2 regions of the Metabacillus sp. B2-18 genome follow, and region 1 is predicted to be linked to the other one. Evidence: a T-box and tRNA genes for the amino acid it is inferred to sense, from the RefSeq annotation. Region 1 holds a T-box; the other holds one or more tRNA genes.
The links. The T-box of region 1 lies ahead of glyQ (glycine--tRNA ligase subunit alpha). A T-box ahead of a tRNA ligase gene usually reads a tRNA of that ligase, here a tRNA-Gly.
Positions count from the first base shown of each region.

Region 1 (8,982 bases):
GCATGTTGTAGATTTAATTACACCAGATTATCATCCGCTTGCAAAAGCAGCAAAAGATGCTGCGGCTGGAGCGGTTTTGGTATATGCGTTTCTTTCGGTTATAATTGGTGTAATTATTATATGGAGTCATCTTAAATTATTTTTATAGCTATGAGCTGTCGAAGCGAGATAGCTTACCCATTTTAAATCAGGCCTCTTTCACTGAAAAAAGATTTTTATCTTTAAAGACAAACCTTTTAGTGTATTAAATACACTGTCCGAAAATTCTTACAATTAAATTACAAAGTTTGAATTAGGCGTGAAATTTAACCGGAAATTAGGTAAAATAAAAGAGAGAATTAGTCATTCTCTTAGAGAAAGGAAGAAAGATTTAGTGAACATTGAACAACTCATCGAAGAAGCGAAAGCAGCAAGGGAAATGGCTTATACTCCCTACTCAAAGTTTAAAGTAGGTGCAGCTTTATTAACAAAGGATGGAAAAGTTTATAAAGGCTGTAATATTGAAAATGCTGCTTACAGCATGTGTAATTGTGCTGAGAGAACAGCAATATTCAAAGCATATTCAGAAGGTGACAAAGAATATACAGCTATAGCTGTTGCAGCAGATACCGTTAGACCTGTTCCACCTTGTGGTGCTTGTCGTCAAGTTATTGCTGAGCTTTGTCCAAAAGATATGAAGGTTGTATTAACGAACCTCCAAGGTGATGTTTCAGAACTTACAGTTAGTGAATTACTACCAGGAGCTTTTTCGGCGGAGGATTTACATGAATCATAATCAATCTTTCAAATCAGGATTTGTATCAATAATAGGAAGACCAAACGTAGGAAAATCTACTTTTATCAACAGGGTGATTGGTCAAAAAATTGCTATTATGAGTGATAAGCCGCAAACAACTCGTAATAAAATTCAAGGGGTTTATACAACGAATCATTCTCAAACAATTTTTATTGACACCCCAGGAATTCATAAGCCAAAACATAAGCTTGGCGATTTTATGATGAAAGTAGCACAAAACACGTTAAAAGAGGTTGATTTAATTTTATTTATGATTAATGCAGAAGAAGGGTATGGACGTGGTGATGAATTCATCATTGAGAAGTTAAAGCAAACAAACACACCTGTTTTTCTAATTATTAACAAAATAGATCAAATCCATCCTGATCAACTGCTGCCTCTCATTGAAAAATATAAAGAGTTATATCCTTTTAAAGAAATTGTTCCCATTTCAGCACTGCAGGGAAACAATATTGATACGTTACTGCAACAGATCGAAGCTGTCCTACCGGAAGGGCCGCAATACTACCCGGAAGACCAAGTGACAGATCACCCGGAACGATTTATTATTACAGAGCTAATACGAGAAAAGGTTTTACATTTAACAAGAGAAGAAATTCCACATTCCATTGCAGTGGTAATGGATACACTTGAGCGCCGTGAAAACAATGCTGCAATATATGTTGGTGCAACGATAATTGTCGAGCGTGATTCGCAAAAAGGTATTGTAATTGGTAAACGTGGGAGCATGCTAAAAGAAGTAGGTCAAAGAGCACGAGTCGATATTGAAGCATTGTTAGGATCTAAAGTGTTTTTAGAGCTTTGGGTAAAAGTGCAAAAAGATTGGCGAAATAAAGCTTCACAGCTTCGTGATTATGGATTTAGAGAAGATGAATACTAAAGCGTTTAGGATGAAACAATAACAAAAAAATAATCGTATTCATGAAAAGCATTAGTAAAAATTGTTTAACATGAAATGAAGAAAATAAGGTCAAGATAACTATAAAGAAATTGGATTTATTGCTTGCTAGTCTTAACAACTGAAAGGTGGGGTTTATATGTTGGATTTTACCTGGAAGGTTTTTTCGCAAACAGGTAGTATTGATACGTATCTTCTTTTTAAAGAGTTAGAAAAGGAGAATGATGAAGGACCCGATTCTCAAGATGATGAACTAGCTGAACTAGATTTTCCAATTTCCTGATCTTGCCTGAACCTTTGAAAGGTGAGGGGAAATTTGCTTCAAAAATGTGAAGGAATTGTTATACGTTCTACCGATTACGGTGAAACAAACAAAATAATAACATTATATACGAGAGAACTTGGAAAAGTTGGGGTTATGGCAAGGGGCGCTAAGAAACCTAATAGTCGCCTTACGTCAATTACCCAACTTTTTACGTATGGGACGTTTTTGTTTCAAAAATCCAGTGGTTTAGGTGGTTTGCAGCAGGGAGAAACAATTTTGTCATTTAGAAGTATTCGAGAAGATATTTTTTTAACAGCATATGCTTCATACCTAGCTGAGTTACTAGACAAAAGTACTGATAATCTAGACAGAAACCCTTTTTTGTTTGAATTATTAAAACAAACCCTTCAATTTCTAGATGAAGATGTAGACCCGGATATTCTGATTCATATTTTTGAAATGAAGATGTTGCCAGTGTTAGGGTTGCAACCGCAGCTTAATGCTTGTTCTATTTGTGGTCAAAAAGATGGAACATTTCATTTTTCCATACGTGAGGGAGGTTTTTTATGTCATCGATGTTTTGAAAATGATCCTTATCGATTACAGATATCACCGATGACAGTAAAGCTCCTCCGTCTATTTTATTATTTTGATTTAAACCGATTAGGAAATATTTCTGTTAAACAGGAGACGAAGAATGAATTGAAAATGGTCATCAACTCCTATTATCAGGAATATACAGGTCTTACAATTAAATCAAAGCGTTTTTTAGATCAAATGGATTCTTTAAAGGGAAAGTTATAGAAGGACGTTGTTGACATTAGAACAATTTTCAATTAAGATGCAAATATAATTTAACAATTGTTGCGTTGAAGGAAAGAAGTAATTACGAAACCTCAATGATAGCGACCTTAGGATGGTGAAAGCTAAGGATTGATCCGTAATGAAAGGCATTCTGGAGCATACTAATTTAAAGTGGCTTATACATATAAGCAATTAGGGTGGAACCGCGGGCTAGCTCCCGTCCCTATGTCATTAGTTTGACATAGGGACGGGAGCTTTTTTAATTTTAAAGAGTGTTACCAAAACTGGTGTACTTCTAGTATTTAATAGAAACATCACATAAGCCAGGCCGTTTAACCCTAGAGCAAAAACTTGTTTTTTAAAAAATAATGGAGGTTTATGAAGATGAATATTCAAAATATGATTCTAACATTGCAAAAGCATTGGTCTGATCAAGGCTGTGTGCTTATGCAAGCATATGATACTGAGAAAGGTGCAGGTACTATGAGTCCTTATACGTTCTTAAGAAGTATTGGACCAGAGCCATGGAAGGTGGCTTATGTTGAACCATCTAGAAGACCCGCTGATGGACGTTATGGGGAAAACCCTAACAGACTTTATCAACACCATCAATTTCAAGTGATAATGAAGCCTTCACCAGACAATATTCAAGAGCTTTACCTTGATTCGTTACGTGCATTAGGAATTAATCCATTAGAGCATGATATTCGCTTTGTTGAGGATAACTGGGAAAACCCTTCACTTGGATGTGCTGGTTTAGGTTGGGAAGTATGGTTAGATGGAATGGAAATCACTCAATTTACTTATTTCCAGCAAGTTGGCGGGTTAGAATGTAAGCCAGTTTCAGCTGAAATTACGTATGGTATTGAAAGGCTGGCATCTTATATTCAAGATAAAGAAAATGTATTTGACTTAGAGTGGACGGATGGATACACAGTGCGCGATATCTTTTTAATGCCTGAGTATGAGCATTCAAAATATACCTTTGAAACATCTGATACGGATATGCTTTTTCATCTGTTCTCTACCTATGAAAAAGAAGCGATGAGACAGATGGATGAGGGTCTTGTCCATCCTGCATATGATTATGTTTTAAAATGCTCTCATACATTTAATCTTTTAGATGCAAAAGGAGCGATCTCTGTTACTGAGCGAACAGGCTATATCGGCCGTGTAAGAAACTTAGCTAGAAAAGTCGCAAAAACATTTTATGAAGAACGCGAAAAATTAGGCTTCCCTATGTTACAACAGGAAGGAGGAGTAAATCATGAGTAAGAAAGATTTATTATTAGAGATTGGTTTAGAAGAAGTGCCTGCACATTATGTGACAGATGCAATGAATCAATTTGCAGACAAATTAACAAAATGGCTTGATGAAAAACAATTATCACATGGCGAAGTGAGAACGTATTCCACTCCCCGTCGTATAGCTGTATTAATAAAAGATGTGCTAGAAAAACAGCCAGATATTGAAGAAGAAGCAAAAGGACCTGCTAAAAAGATTGCTCTTGATGAGAATGGCAACTGGTCAAAAGCTGCAATAGGCTTTACAAAAGGACAAGGTGCTTCTATTGAGGATATCTACTTTAAGGAAATTAATGGCGTTGAATATGTTCACGTTCAAAAATTTACAAAAGGAATAGAAGCAAAAACATTATTAACAGAGGCTAAACAATTAATAACGGGATTAACATTCCCAAAAAACATGCGTTGGGGAAGCCAGGAATTACGATATATCCGACCAATTAAATGGCTTGTAGCCTTATTTGGACAAGAAGTGATTCCTTTTGAAATTACTGGGGTAAAAACAGATTCATATACATATGGTCATCGTTTTCTAGGAGAGAAAGTTGAAATTGCGATGCCTTCATTGTATGAAACAGTATTACTAGAACAATTCGTCATTGCAAATCCTGTAAAAAGAAAAGAAGCAATAAGTCAGCAGCTATCAGATCTCGAACAAGAACATAACTGGGTCATCCCGGTTGATGAGGACCTGTTAGAGGAAGTAAACAATCTTGTTGAATACCCAACCGCTTTGTTTGGTAAGTTTGAACAAGAATATTTATCGTTACCAGATGAAGTGTTGGTTACAACGATGAAGGAGCATCAGCGTTATTTCCCGGTAAGAAGCAAAGCCGGAGAATTACAGCCTTATTTTATTACGGTAAGAAACGGTGATCAAAACCATCTTGAAAATGTTGCAAGAGGTAATGAAAAAGTGTTACGTGCGCGCCTTTCTGATGCAAATTTCTTCTATAAAGAAGATCAGAAACTCAATATTGGGGATGCCGTAAAAAAACTTGATAAAATTGTTTTCCATGAGGAGTTAGGAACTTTAGGAGAAAAGGTGAAACGAATTGTAAGCCTTTCTGGCAAATTAGCAGACCTACTTCAAGTACCTTCAAATGAAAAGCAAGACGTGGAAAGAGCTGCGTCTATTTGTAAGTTTGACTTGGTTACACATATGGTATATGAGTTCCCTGAGCTTCAAGGGAAAATTGGTGAAAAGTATGCGAGACTAAGCGGTGAAACGGAAGAAGTATCTAGAGCTATTAACGAACACTATATGCCGAGGCACGCTGAGGATGCAGCACCTGCTTCAAATGTTGGGGCAATTGTTGCATTAGCAGACAAATTAGACACAATTGTTGGATTTTTCTCCATTGGCAAAATCCCAACCGGGTCACAGGACCCGTATGCTTTAAGAAGGCAGGCAAGCGGAATTATTCAAATTCTTTTATCGAAGCAATGGACAATTGCTTTGCCGGAGTTATTTGAGCTAGCACTATCTTTTTATGGTGATAAAGGTTCTACTGAAGCGAAAGAAGAATTACAATCATTCTTTAGACTAAGATTAAAATATCGTTTAGCTGAAGAAAACATTCGTTATGACTTAAACGATGCAGTTTTAGAATCATCTATACTTGAAGTAAATTCACTTGTTGCACGTGCTAAAGTTCTTCAAGAGGCTTCGGTTGAACCTGAATTTAAAGAAACTGTTGAAGCACTGGCTCGTGTGATGAATATTGCTAAAAAAGGGAATAACTTAGATATTAACGAAGAGTTATTTGAAAGTGAACATGAGAGATCACTTTATAAGGCATATCTTCAAGCGGTTGAACAGTTAAACAACTTTAAAACTGTAGAAAAGATCCGAGAAAATTATGGTATTTTAGCAGAATTGAAACCGGTAATTATTGATTATTTTGATCATACAATGGTAATGTCAGATGATGAAAATGTAAAGGCGAATCGTCTGGCTCAAATGGTCAAACTATCTCAATTAATAGAATCCTTTGCAAAAATGAATGTCATTTTAGTAAAGTAATGATCAAATATGAAGGGACTGACTTAACTTTGTCAGCCCTTTTTCTTTAGATACAAAGGTATTAAAGCGGAAACAATATCTTTTCATTATAGGTAGATAGTATATAATCGACATATGGATAAATCCATTTGAAGTTTTATTTGATTTTTTAATGTGTTATACACATGAGGTTTAATGTTATTATATTAATTAAGATCTCATATAGATTGTTCTTATTAAGAGGTTCTTTGAACCGCTGTATAAGGTTGATTTAGCGGAAATGAGCAACCTTGCAAAATGTTTGGAAAAGCCATAATGAAATAATACATATCTAATAGTAAGGCGGTGAGTCTTATAGAATTAAATAAAAGGCAAGAACAAATTGTTGAAATCGTTAAAGCTAATGGTCCAATTACAGGTGAACAAATTGCTGATCAATTGAACTTAACGAGAGCTACTCTTCGTCCGGATCTAGCTATTTTGACAATGGCTGGATATCTAGAGGCACGACCACGTGTAGGATATTATTTCACAGGTAAAACAAATACCCATTTGATTATGGAAGAGCTAAAGGGTCTTCAAGTTAAAGACTATCAGTCCATTCCAATTGTTGTAAATGTTAATGTTTCTGTTTATGATGCCATTTGTATGATGTTCCTAGAAGATGTTGGAACACTATTTGTAGTTGATGAACAATCGCACTTAATAGGAGTTCTTTCTCGAAAGGATTTACTTCGAACAAGCATTGGAAAGCAGGAACTTACGACGATCCCGGTAAACATTATCATGACACGAATGCCAAATATAACTGTTTGTAGGCCTGAAGATTATATTATAGACGTAGCTCAAGTTCTCATAGAAAAACAAATTGACGGTTTACCAGTTGTAAAAGATACAGAGCAAGGTCTTGAAGTTATTGGGAGAATTACGAAAACAAATATGACGAAAATACTTGTTAGCTTTCTTAATGAATAATATATAGCTAACTGTTGAAATGGGGAATAGAATATGAGTTATCAATTGATTTATGTAGTTTCGGACTCTGTAGGTGAAACTGCTGAACTAGTAGTTAAGGCAGCGGCAAGTCAATTTAATGGAGCATCAGCAAATACGAAAATCAAAAGAATTCCCTACGTTGAGGATAGAGGAACAATTATTGAGGTTCTTTCGTTGGCAAAGCAGGAAAAAGCTATTGTGTGCTTCACATTAGTTGTACCAGAATTAAGAGAATTTCTCATTGAAGAAGCAACAAGACAAGGTGTTGTTTATTATGACATCATTGGTCCCCTTATTGATAAGATGGAAACTTCTTATGGGATAACTGCAAAATATGAGCCAGGAAGAGTACGAAAGTTAGACGATGATTATTTTAAAAAGGTTGAAGCTATTGAATTTGCTGTTAAATACGATGATGGCCGTGACCCAAGAGGAATACTAAAGGCTGATATTGTTTTAATAGGTGTGTCAAGGACTTCTAAAACTCCACTTTCTCAGTATTTAGCTCATAAGCGGTTCAAAGTGGCAAATGTACCGATTGTTCCAGAAGTAGAGCCACCTGAAGAGCTTTATAAGGTCTCAGCACAAAAATGTATCGGATTGCGTATCATGCCGGAGAAATTAAACAATATCCGTAAAGAAAGGTTAAAATCATTAGGCTTAAATGATGAGGCCTTTTATGCAAATATCGATCGCATTAAAGAGGAATTGAATTATTTTGATAAAGTGGTAGACAAAATAGGCTGTAAGGTTGTGGATGTATCAAATAAGGCGGTTGAGGAAACAGCAAATATTATTGCTAACTTTATGAATAACCAAAATTAAAGATTAGGAAAGGGAATAAATTCCAAGGGGTGGCTGTAATAGTCATCCTTTTCCTTCGTGTTCTTGGTTTCATTTGTCAAATGGTGATATTTTACGATTGATTACGACAAAAAAACAATAGAAATTTATGAACCTTTGTATTATAATAAAAAATTGTGATAAAAAATACTTTTTTTAGGTTTAGAACTTGACATATGGGAATAAACTATTAATTGTAAACTGTCAAGATATTATATAAAAAAATTTTCGACAAAAGGAATTTTAGAAAGTTCTCTTGAATAGTAAACGATCAAAGGTGTGAAATAAGAAGGAATTTTCGGAGTGATGTAGAATAGAGAAATATGACGAAAAAAATAAAAAAAATTATGTAGATGCTGATGCATGTCCAGTTAAAGTGGAAATTATGGATCTTGCGGGAAAGTATAACATTCATGTCATATTTGTTGCTTCTTATAACCATACAACAGGTAATACTTATGGAATGGGTTTTTGTTGACACGGGTAAAGAAGAAGCTGATTTATACATAATAAACCACGTCAATAAAAACGACATTGTTATTTCGCAAGACATTGGGTTAGCGGGCTTATTAATAAGAAAAGATGTTATTTTTATTACCCCAAGGGGAAAACGATATACTGAAGCTAATATTGATACAGCTCTTCAATTTCGATATTTGTCTGCTGTGGAAAGAAAAAGTGGCAAATATACGAAAGGTCCAAAAAAGTTTACAGATGATGATACTTTAAATTTTATCACAAATTTAGAAAAAATTTTGTCGAAACATGCAGGAGAACTTGAATAAATATCGAATATCTGTAATACGGAGTTGTTAGCATGGGAAATCGAATTCCCGAGGAATTACTCGAAAAAATACAAAGAACTTCTGACATTGTTGATGTGATAAGTGAATATGTTCAATTGAAGAAACAAGGACGGAACTATTTTGGGTTATGTCCATTTCATGGTGAAAAGTCACCTTCGTTCTCTGTTTCAGCTGATAAGCAAATATTCCATTGCTTTGGATGTGGTGCTGGAGGTAATGTCTATTCTTTTCTTATGCAACATGAGGGATATACATTTATAGAAG
Region 1 covers NZ_CP088245.1:3,461,103-3,470,084, reverse strand. Annotated here, with positions in the region: gene LPC09_RS17690 (diacylglycerol kinase) at 1-148, shown strand, start outside; gene LPC09_RS17685 (cytidine deaminase) at 338-775, shown strand; gene era (GTPase Era) at 765-1,676, shown strand; gene LPC09_RS17675 (YqzL family protein) at 1,834-1,977, shown strand; gene recO (DNA repair protein RecO) at 2,011-2,763, shown strand; T-box leader at 2,820-2,991, shown strand; gene glyQ (glycine--tRNA ligase subunit alpha) at 3,148-4,038, shown strand; gene glyS (glycine--tRNA ligase subunit beta) at 4,031-6,094, shown strand; gene LPC09_RS17655 (transcriptional regulator CcpN) at 6,419-7,048, shown strand; gene LPC09_RS17650 (pyruvate, water dikinase regulatory protein) at 7,082-7,894, shown strand; partial or broken gene LPC09_RS17645 (YaiI/YqxD family protein) at 8,298-8,697, shown strand; gene dnaG (DNA primase) at 8,730-8,982, shown strand, end outside.

Region 2 (8,982 bases), 1.8 Mb from region 1:
GAAGATTTAGTTGAATTTACAACAACCTTCATCTTTCTTCTTGTCTTTTTTACATACATATACTTCTCTAATCTATTTAAAAAAATGAGACACATTAACACAATAATCGTTGTAAAAAATGCCAGAATATACATTCCTGATCCGATAATTAAACCTAATCCAGCTACAATCCAGATAGAAGCAGCTGTTGTTAATCCTCTAACCGTTGCACCTTTTACTAGAATGGTTCCTCCACCTAAAAAACCTATGCCACTAATCACATAAGATGGAATCCGTGACGGATCGAATTGCACAGCTTTATGATCCTGAAGATAATGCTCAAAACCATACAAAGACAATATCATCATAAGACATGATCCAATTCCTACTAACAAATGTGTTCGAAACCCCGCAGGATGATTCTTAAACTCCCGTTCTAACCCTATAACTCCACATAAAAGAGCTGCAATAAGGATACGAGAAAACATCGTATAATCCTCTTGACTAAGAAACTCAAACATATACATTTCCCCTAGTTTAATAAGACATATAAGTTGTTCTAATATATATATACTCAAAAGATAGTTTTCAAACACTTATTTTTTTGATGGGGGTGTCTGGTGGGGGTGTCTGGTGGGGGTGCCTGGTGGGGGTGCCTGTCACTTCCCGTAATTTGCTAAAATTTGTCGAATAAAGTCTTCAATGGACTATTTTGCATGATTTTACGCTCTCATCTAATTTTATAAAGACAATCTTTTTATGTTATAGAAAATAGTCATAAATTGTAGGCTAATCTCAATGTTCTTTTCTGTTAGGTTCAAGTTTATTTGGCAATCTAAGAAGTTTATCTACGATTATGGAAGATTTATCTAAGATTTTTGCCGTTTTATCTTCGATACTACATATTTCTACAACTTCCACTTCTCGCAAACTTCTTAAAAATTTCCGTTCTTAATTACCCCCTTTTACTACACAAAAAAGACCAGCATTTCTACTGATCTTTTTCCTCTTCTTACTTGGCGACATCCTATTCTCACAGGGGAAACCTCCAACTACCATCGGCGCAAGAGCTTAACTTCTGCATTCGGACTATCAGCTTGCGATAAGTTTCGAATCTCCGCGTTAGCTTGTTCGTTCAGATCCTCATGTGCCAAGACCGCACACTCCGGTCTTCACTCCCTGCGCTTCCTTTACCTTCTTGCTTCTCCCAAGCCTCAGGCTAGTAGTTTTAATTTGTCTCTAATTCTTATATTCAAACCTTCGGTTTAACAACCTTTAACCACACAAAAAAAGACCAGTATCTACTGATCTTTTTCTCTTCTTACTTGGCGACGTCCTACTCTCACAGGGGGAAACCCCCAACTACCATCGGCGCTGAAGAGCTTAACTTCCGTGTTCGGCATGGGAACGGGTGTGACCTCTTCGCCATCATCACCAAATAATTAATATTTAGTTTGAAGGATATTCCTTCAAAACTAGATAACGAATCACAATTCAATTCACTAAGCTAACGCTCTTTAATTAGGTTAAGTCCTCGATCGATTAGTATCAGTCAGCTCCACACGTCACCGCGCTTCCACCTCTGACCTATCAACCTGATCATCTTTCAGGGATCTTACTCACTAATGTGATGGGAAATCTCATCTTGAGGGGGGCTTCATGCTTAGATGCTTTCAGCACTTATCCCTTCCGCACATAGCTACCCAGCTATGCCTTTGGCAAGACAACTGGTACACCAGCGGTGCGTCCATCCCGGTCCTCTCGTACTAAGGACAGCTCCTCTCAAATTTCCTACGCCCACGACGGATAGGGACCGAACTGTCTCACGACGTTCTGAACCCAGCTCGCGTACCGCTTTAATGGGCGAACAGCCCAACCCTTGGGACCGACTACAGCCCCAGGATGCGATGAGCCGACATCGAGGTGCCAAACCTCCCCGTCGATGTGGACTCTTGGGGGAGATAAGCCTGTTATCCCCGGGGTAGCTTTTATCCGTTGAGCGATGGCCCTTCCATGCGGAACCACCGGATCACTAAGCCCGACTTTCGTCCCTGCTCGACTTGTAGGTCTCGCAGTCAAGCTCCCTTGTGCCTTTACACTCTACGAATGATTTCCAACCATTCTGAGGGAACCTTTGGGCGCCTCCGTTACATTTTAGGAGGCGACCGCCCCAGTCAAACTGCCCACCTGACACTGTCTCCCAGCCCGATCAGGGCTGTGGGTTAGAATTTCAATACAGCCAGGGTAGTATCCCACCGACGCCTCCACCGAAGCTAGCGCTCCGGCTTCTCAGGCTCCTACCTATCCTGTACAAGCTGTACCAAAATTCAATATCAGGCTACAGTAAAGCTCCACGGGGTCTTTCCGTCCTGTCGCGGGTAACCTGCATCTTCACAGGTACTATAATTTCACCGAGTCTCTCGTTGAGACAGTGCCCAGATCGTTACGCCTTTCGTGCGGGTCGGAACTTACCCGACAAGGAATTTCGCTACCTTAGGACCGTTATAGTTACGGCCGCCGTTTACTGGGGCTTCGGTTCAAAGCTTCGCTTGCGCTAACCTCTCCCCTTAACCTTCCAGCACCGGGCAGGCGTCAGCCCCTATACTTCGCCTTGCGGCTTCGCAGAGACCTGTGTTTTTGCTAAACAGTCGCCTGGGCCTATTCACTGCGGCTTTTCCGGGCTATTCACCCTAAAAAGCACCCCTTCTCCCGAAGTTACGGGGTCATTTTGCCGAGTTCCTTAACGAGAGTTCTCTCGCTCACCTTAGGATTCTCTCCTCGCCTACCTGTGTCGGTTTGCGGTACGGGCACCTCTCACCTCGCTAGAGGCTTTTCTTGGCAGTGTGGAATCAGGAACTTCGGTACTATAGTTCCCTCGCCATCACAGCTCAGCCTTATGTGACAACGGGATTTGCCTCGTTGTCAGCCTAACTGCTTGGACGCGCATATCCAACAGCGCGCTTACCCTATCCTTCTGCGTCCCCCCATTGCTCAAACGGTGAGGAGGTGGTACAGGAATTTCAACCTGTTGTCCATCGCCTACGCCTTTCGGCCTCGGCTTAGGTCCCGACTTACCCTGAGCGGACGAGCCTTCCTCAGGAAACCTTAGGCATTCGGTGGAGGGGATTCTCACCCCTCTTTCGCTACTCATACCGGCATTCTCACTTCTAAGCGCTCCACCAGTCCTTACGGTCTGGCTTCACAGCCCTTAGAACGCTCTCCTACCACTGTTCTAAAAGAACAGTCCACAGCTTCGGTGATACGTTTAGCCCCGGTACATTTTCGGCGCAGAGTCACTCGACCAGTGAGCTATTACGCACTCTTTAAATGGTGGCTGCTTCTAAGCCAACATCCTGGTTGTCTAAGCAACTCCACATCCTTTTCCACTTAACGTATACTTTGGGACCTTAGCTGGTGGTCTGGGCTGTTTCCCTCTTGACTACGGATCTTATCACTCGCAGTCTGACTCCTGAACATAAGTCTTTGGCATTCGGAGTTTGACTGAATTCGGTAACCCGATGGGGGCCCCTAGTCCAATCAGTGCTCTACCTCCAAGACTCTCATTTCAAGGCTAGCCCTAAAGCTATTTCGGAGAGAACCAGCTATCTCCAAGTTCGATTGGAATTTCTCCGCTACCCACACCTCATCCCCGCACTTTTCAACGTGCGTGGGTTCGGGCCTCCATTCAGTGTTACCTGAACTTCACCCTGGACATGGGTAGATCACCTGGTTTCGGGTCTACGACCACGTACTTATTCGCCCTATTCAGACTCGCTTTCGCTGCGGCTCCGTCTTATCAACTTAACCTTGCACGGGATCGTAACTCGCCGGTTCATTCTACAAAAGGCACGCCATTACCCATTAACGGGCTTTGACTACTTGTAGGCACACGGTTTCAGGATCTCTTTCACTCCCCTTCCGGGGTGCTTTTCACCTTTCCCTCACGGTACTGGTTCACTATCGGTCACTAGGGAGTATTTAGCCTTGGGAGATGGTCCTCCCTGCTTCCGACGGGATTTCACGTGTCCCGCCGTACTCAGGATCCACTCTGGAGGGAACGAAGTTTCAACTACAGGGTTGTTACCTTCTTTGACGGGCCTTTCCAGACCTCTTCATTTACTCCGTTCCTTTGTAACTCCGTATAGAGTGTCCTACAACCCCAAGAGGCAAGCCTCTTGGTTTGGGCTTCTTCCGTTTCGCTCGCCGCTACTCAGGAAATCGCGTTTGCTTTCTCTTCCTCCGGGTACTTAGATGTTTCAGTTCCCCGGGTCTGCCATCATCACCCTATGTATTCAGGTGAAGATACTACTCCATTACGAGCAGTGGGTTTCCCCATTCGGAAATCTCCGGATCAAAGCTTACTTACAGCTCCCCGAAGCATATCGGTGTTAGTACCGTCCTTCATCGGCTCCTAGTGCCAAGGCATCCACCGTGCGCCCTTAACAACTTAACCTTTGACATCGAAGATGTCGTTTAAATCAATTATTAAGAGAATCACTAAACTAAGCGTTTAAACTCAGTGAATTACTTGAATTGTTTTCGTTATCTAGTTTTCAAGGAACATAAAACACAGGATGTTCAAATGCACTTTGCATTTAGACTCCTATGTATTGAGTCTTACTCATATAGAAAGATCAGAATGATCTCTCAAAACTAAACAAAATACCAAGCGTGCTCCATTTTCCTTAGAAAGGAGGTGATCCAGCCGCACCTTCCGATACGGCTACCTTGTTACGACTTCACCCCAATCATCTGTCCCACCTTAGGCGGCTGGCTCCTTACGGTTACCCCACCGACTTCGGGTGTTACAAACTCTCGTGGTGTGACGGGCGGTGTGTACAAGGCCCGGGAACGTATTCACCGCGGCATGCTGATCCGCGATTACTAGCGATTCCGGCTTCATGCAGGCGAGTTGCAGCCTGCAATCCGAACTGAGAATGGTTTTATGGGATTGGCTTGACCTCGCGGTCTTGCAGCCCTTTGTACCATCCATTGTAGCACGTGTGTAGCCCAGGTCATAAGGGGCATGATGATTTGACGTCATCCCCACCTTCCTCCGGTTTGTCACCGGCAGTCACCTTAGAGTGCCCAACTGAATGCTGGCAACTAAGATCAAGGGTTGCGCTCGTTGCGGGACTTAACCCAACATCTCACGACACGAGCTGACGACAACCATGCACCACCTGTCACTTCGTCCCCCGAAGGGGAACCTTCTATCTCTAGAAGTAGCGAAGGATGTCAAGACCTGGTAAGGTTCTTCGCGTTGCTTCGAATTAAACCACATGCTCCACCGCTTGTGCGGGCCCCCGTCAATTCCTTTGAGTTTCAGTCTTGCGACCGTACTCCCCAGGCGGAGTGCTTAATGCGTTTGCTGCAGCACTAAAGGGCGGAAACCCTCTAACACTTAGCACTCATCGTTTACGGCGTGGACTACCAGGGTATCTAATCCTGTTCGCTCCCCACGCTTTCGCGCCTCAGCGTCAGTTACAGACCAGAGAGTCGCCTTCGCCACTGGTGTTCCTCCACATCTCTACGCATTTCACCGCTACACGTGGAATTCCACTCTCCTCTTCTGCACTCAAGTTCCCCAGTTTCCAATGACCCTCCACGGTTGAGCCGTGGGCTTTCACATCAGACTTAAGAAACCGCCTGCGCGCGCTTTACGCCCAATAATTCCGGACAACGCTTGCCACCTACGTATTACCGCGGCTGCTGGCACGTAGTTAGCCGTGGCTTTCTGGTTAGGTACCGTCAAGGTACCAGCAGTTACTCTGGTACTTGTTCTTCCCTAACAACAGAACTTTACGACCCGAAGGCCTTCATCGTTCACGCGGCGTTGCTCCGTCAGACTTTCGTCCATTGCGGAAGATTCCCTACTGCTGCCTCCCGTAGGAGTCTGGGCCGTGTCTCAGTCCCAGTGTGGCCGATCACCCTCTCAGGTCGGCTACGCATCGTCGCCTTGGTGAGCCGTTACCTCACCAACTAGCTAATGCGCCGCGGGTCCATCTGTAAGTGACAGCCGAAGCCGTCTTTCAATTTTGAACCATGCGGTTCAAAATATTATCCGGTATTAGCTCCGGTTTCCCGGAGTTATCCCAATCTTACAGGCAGGTTACCCACGTGTTACTCACCCGTCCGCCGCTAACCTCAGGGAGCAAGCTCCCATTGGTTCGCTCGACTTGCATGTATTAGGCACGCCGCCAGCGTTCGTCCTGAGCCAGGATCAAACTCTCCAATAAAGAGTTGATATAGCTCATAAAAGTTTGTACTATATAGTACGTTTTTTGTTAATCGAAATTAACATTTGCACGCTTGGTTTTGTTTAGTTTTCAAAGATCATTGTTTAACAACAACTTTATTATAATATCATTCTCATTTGAGAAAAGCAAGATATTTTTTTAAAAAGTTTTGGTGGAGCCTAGCGGGATCGAACCGCTGACCTCCTGCGTGCAAAGCAGGCGCTCTCCCAGCTGAGCTAAGGCCCCGTAATTTAGTTAATGGTCGGGAAGACAGGATTCGAACCTGCGACCCCTTGGTCCCAAACCAAGTGCTCTACCAAGCTGAGCTACTTCCCGAATATGGCGCGCCCGAGAGGAGTCGAACCCCTAACCTTTTGATCCGTAGTCAAACGCTCTATCCAATTGAGCTACGGGCGCTAATAATCTAAATTGAATTATAAAAACTATGGTGCCGAGGACCGGAATCGAACCGGTACGGTAGTCACCTACCGCAGGATTTTAAGTCCTGTGCGTCTGCCAGTTCCGCCACCCCGGCACTTACTATTGGAGCGGAAGACGGGATTCGAACCCGCGACCCCCACCTTGGCAAGGTGGTGTTCTACCACTGAACTACTTCCGCATATTAGATAATTAATTTTATCATTGCAAAAAATCTGGTGCGGGTGAAGGGACTTGAACCCCCACGTCATAAAGACACTAGATCCTAAGTCTAGCGCGTCTGCCAATTCCGCCACACCCGCAAGGTGTGTTAAATGGTGAGCCATGAAGGACTCGAACCTTCGACCCTCTGATTAAAAGTCAGATGCTCTACCAACTGAGCTAATGGCTCATTTAAGAAATGAGTAATATTATTAATAAAATGAATGGTGCCGGCGAGAGGACTTGAACCCCCAACCTACTGATTACAAGTCAGTTGCTCTACCAGTTGAGCTACACCGGCATATGGTAAGTTATTTTCGCTGGCGCGAAAAAACTATGGTGGAGGATGACGGGATCGAACCGCCGACCCCCTGCTTGTAAGGCAGGTGCTCTCCCAGCTGAGCTAATCCTCCATTATACCTGGCAACGTCCTACTCTCACAGGGGGAAACCCCCAACTACCATCGGCGCTGAAGAGCTTAACTTCCGTGTTCGGCATGGGAACGGGTGTGACCTCTTCGCCATCATTACCAGATATCTCATTCAATTTTAGCGACAAAAACTATTATATAATATTCTGTCGAAAAATCAATATATTTTTTGAAGAAAATATATTCCTTCAAAACTAGATAACGATTTACAATTCAATTCACGACTGAGTTTAACGTTCTTACATGTCCAGCTCCAGAAGCTAAATCCTACGGTAATTTCACTCTCTCGAAGAAGTCAAAGAACGACTTCATCTCGATCGCTCCAATTCCCTATGGATTTGAACGAGCTTCTTCCGCTTTTCTATTTAGGTTAAGTCCTCGATCGATTAGTATCAGTCAGCTCCACACGTCACCGCGCTTCCACCTCTGACCTATCAACCTGATCATCTTTCAGGGATCTTACTCACTAATGTGATGGGAAATCTCATCTTGAGGGGGGCTTCATGCTTAGATGCTTTCAGCACTTATCCCTTCCGCACATAGCTACCCAGCTATGCCTTTGGCAAGACAACTGGTACACCAGCGGTGCGTCCATCCCGGTCCTCTCGTACTAAGGACAGCTCCTCTCAAATTTCCTACGCCCACGACGGATAGGGACCGAACTGTCTCACGACGTTCTGAACCCAGCTCGCGTACCGCTTTAATGGGCGAACAGCCCAACCCTTGGGACCGACTACAGCCCCAGGATGCGATGAGCCGACATCGAGGTGCCAAACCTCCCCGTCGATGTGGACTCTTGGGGGAGATAAGCCTGTTATCCCCGGGGTAGCTTTTATCCGTTGAGCGATGGCCCTTCCATGCGGAACCACCGGATCACTAAGCCCGACTTTCGTCCCTGCTCGACTTGTAGGTCTCGCAGTCAAGCTCCCTTGTGCCTTTACACTCTACGAATGATTTCCAACCATTCTGAGGGAACCTTTGGGCGCCTCCGTTACATTTTAGGAGGCGACCGCCCCAGTCAAACTGCCCACCTGACACTGTCTCCCAGCCCGATCAGGGCTGTGGGTTAGAATTTCAATACAGCCAGGGTAGTATCCCACCGACGCCTCCACCGAAGCTAGCGCTCCGGCTTCTCAGGCTCCTACCTATCCTGTACAAGCTGTACCAAAATTCAATATCAGGCTACAGTAAAGCTCCACGGGGTCTTTCCGTCCTGTCGCGGGTAACCTGCATCTTCACAGGTACTATAATTTCACCGAGTCTCTCGTTGAGACAGTGCCCAGATCGTTACGCCTTTCGTGCGGGTCGGAACTTACCCGACAAGGAATTTCGCTACCTTAGGACCGTTATAGTTACGGCCGCCGTTTACTGGGGCTTCGGTTCAAAGCTTCGCTTGCGCTAACCTCTCCCCTTAACCTTCCAGCACCGGGCAGGCGTCAGCCCCTATACTTCGCCTTGCGGCTTCGCAGAGACCTGTGTTTTTGCTAAACAGTCGCCTGGGCCTATTCACTGCGGCTTTTCCGGGCTATTCACCCTAAAAAGCACCCCTTCTCCCGAAGTTACGGGGTCATTTTGCCGAGTTCCTTAACGAGAGTTCTCTCGCTCACCTTAGGATTCTCTCCTCGCCTACCTGTGTCGGTTTGCGGTACGGGCACCTCTCACCTCGCTAGAGGCTTTTCTTGGCAGTGTGGAATC
Region 2 covers NZ_CP088245.1:97,079-106,060, reverse strand. Annotated here, with positions in the region: gene LPC09_RS00555 (MgtC/SapB family protein) at 1-500, opposite strand, end outside; rRNA gene rrf (5S ribosomal RNA) at 1,303-1,418, opposite strand; rRNA gene LPC09_RS00545 (23S ribosomal RNA) at 1,502-4,432, opposite strand; rRNA gene LPC09_RS00540 (16S ribosomal RNA) at 4,669-6,218, opposite strand; tRNA gene LPC09_RS00535 (tRNA-Ala) at 6,389-6,464, opposite strand; tRNA gene LPC09_RS00530 (tRNA-Pro) at 6,478-6,554, opposite strand; tRNA gene LPC09_RS00525 (tRNA-Arg) at 6,559-6,635, opposite strand; tRNA gene LPC09_RS00520 (tRNA-Leu) at 6,665-6,753, opposite strand; tRNA gene LPC09_RS00515 (tRNA-Gly) at 6,763-6,837, opposite strand; tRNA gene LPC09_RS00510 (tRNA-Leu) at 6,873-6,958, opposite strand; tRNA gene LPC09_RS00505 (tRNA-Lys) at 6,972-7,047, opposite strand; tRNA gene LPC09_RS00500 (tRNA-Thr) at 7,083-7,158, opposite strand; tRNA gene LPC09_RS00495 (tRNA-Val) at 7,195-7,270, opposite strand; rRNA gene rrf (5S ribosomal RNA) at 7,276-7,391, opposite strand; rRNA gene LPC09_RS00485 (23S ribosomal RNA) at 7,654-8,982, opposite strand, start outside.
Region 2: it encodes a tRNA-Gly, which carries the amino acid that the T-box ahead of glyQ (glycine--tRNA ligase subunit alpha) is inferred to sense. The anticodon was not compared.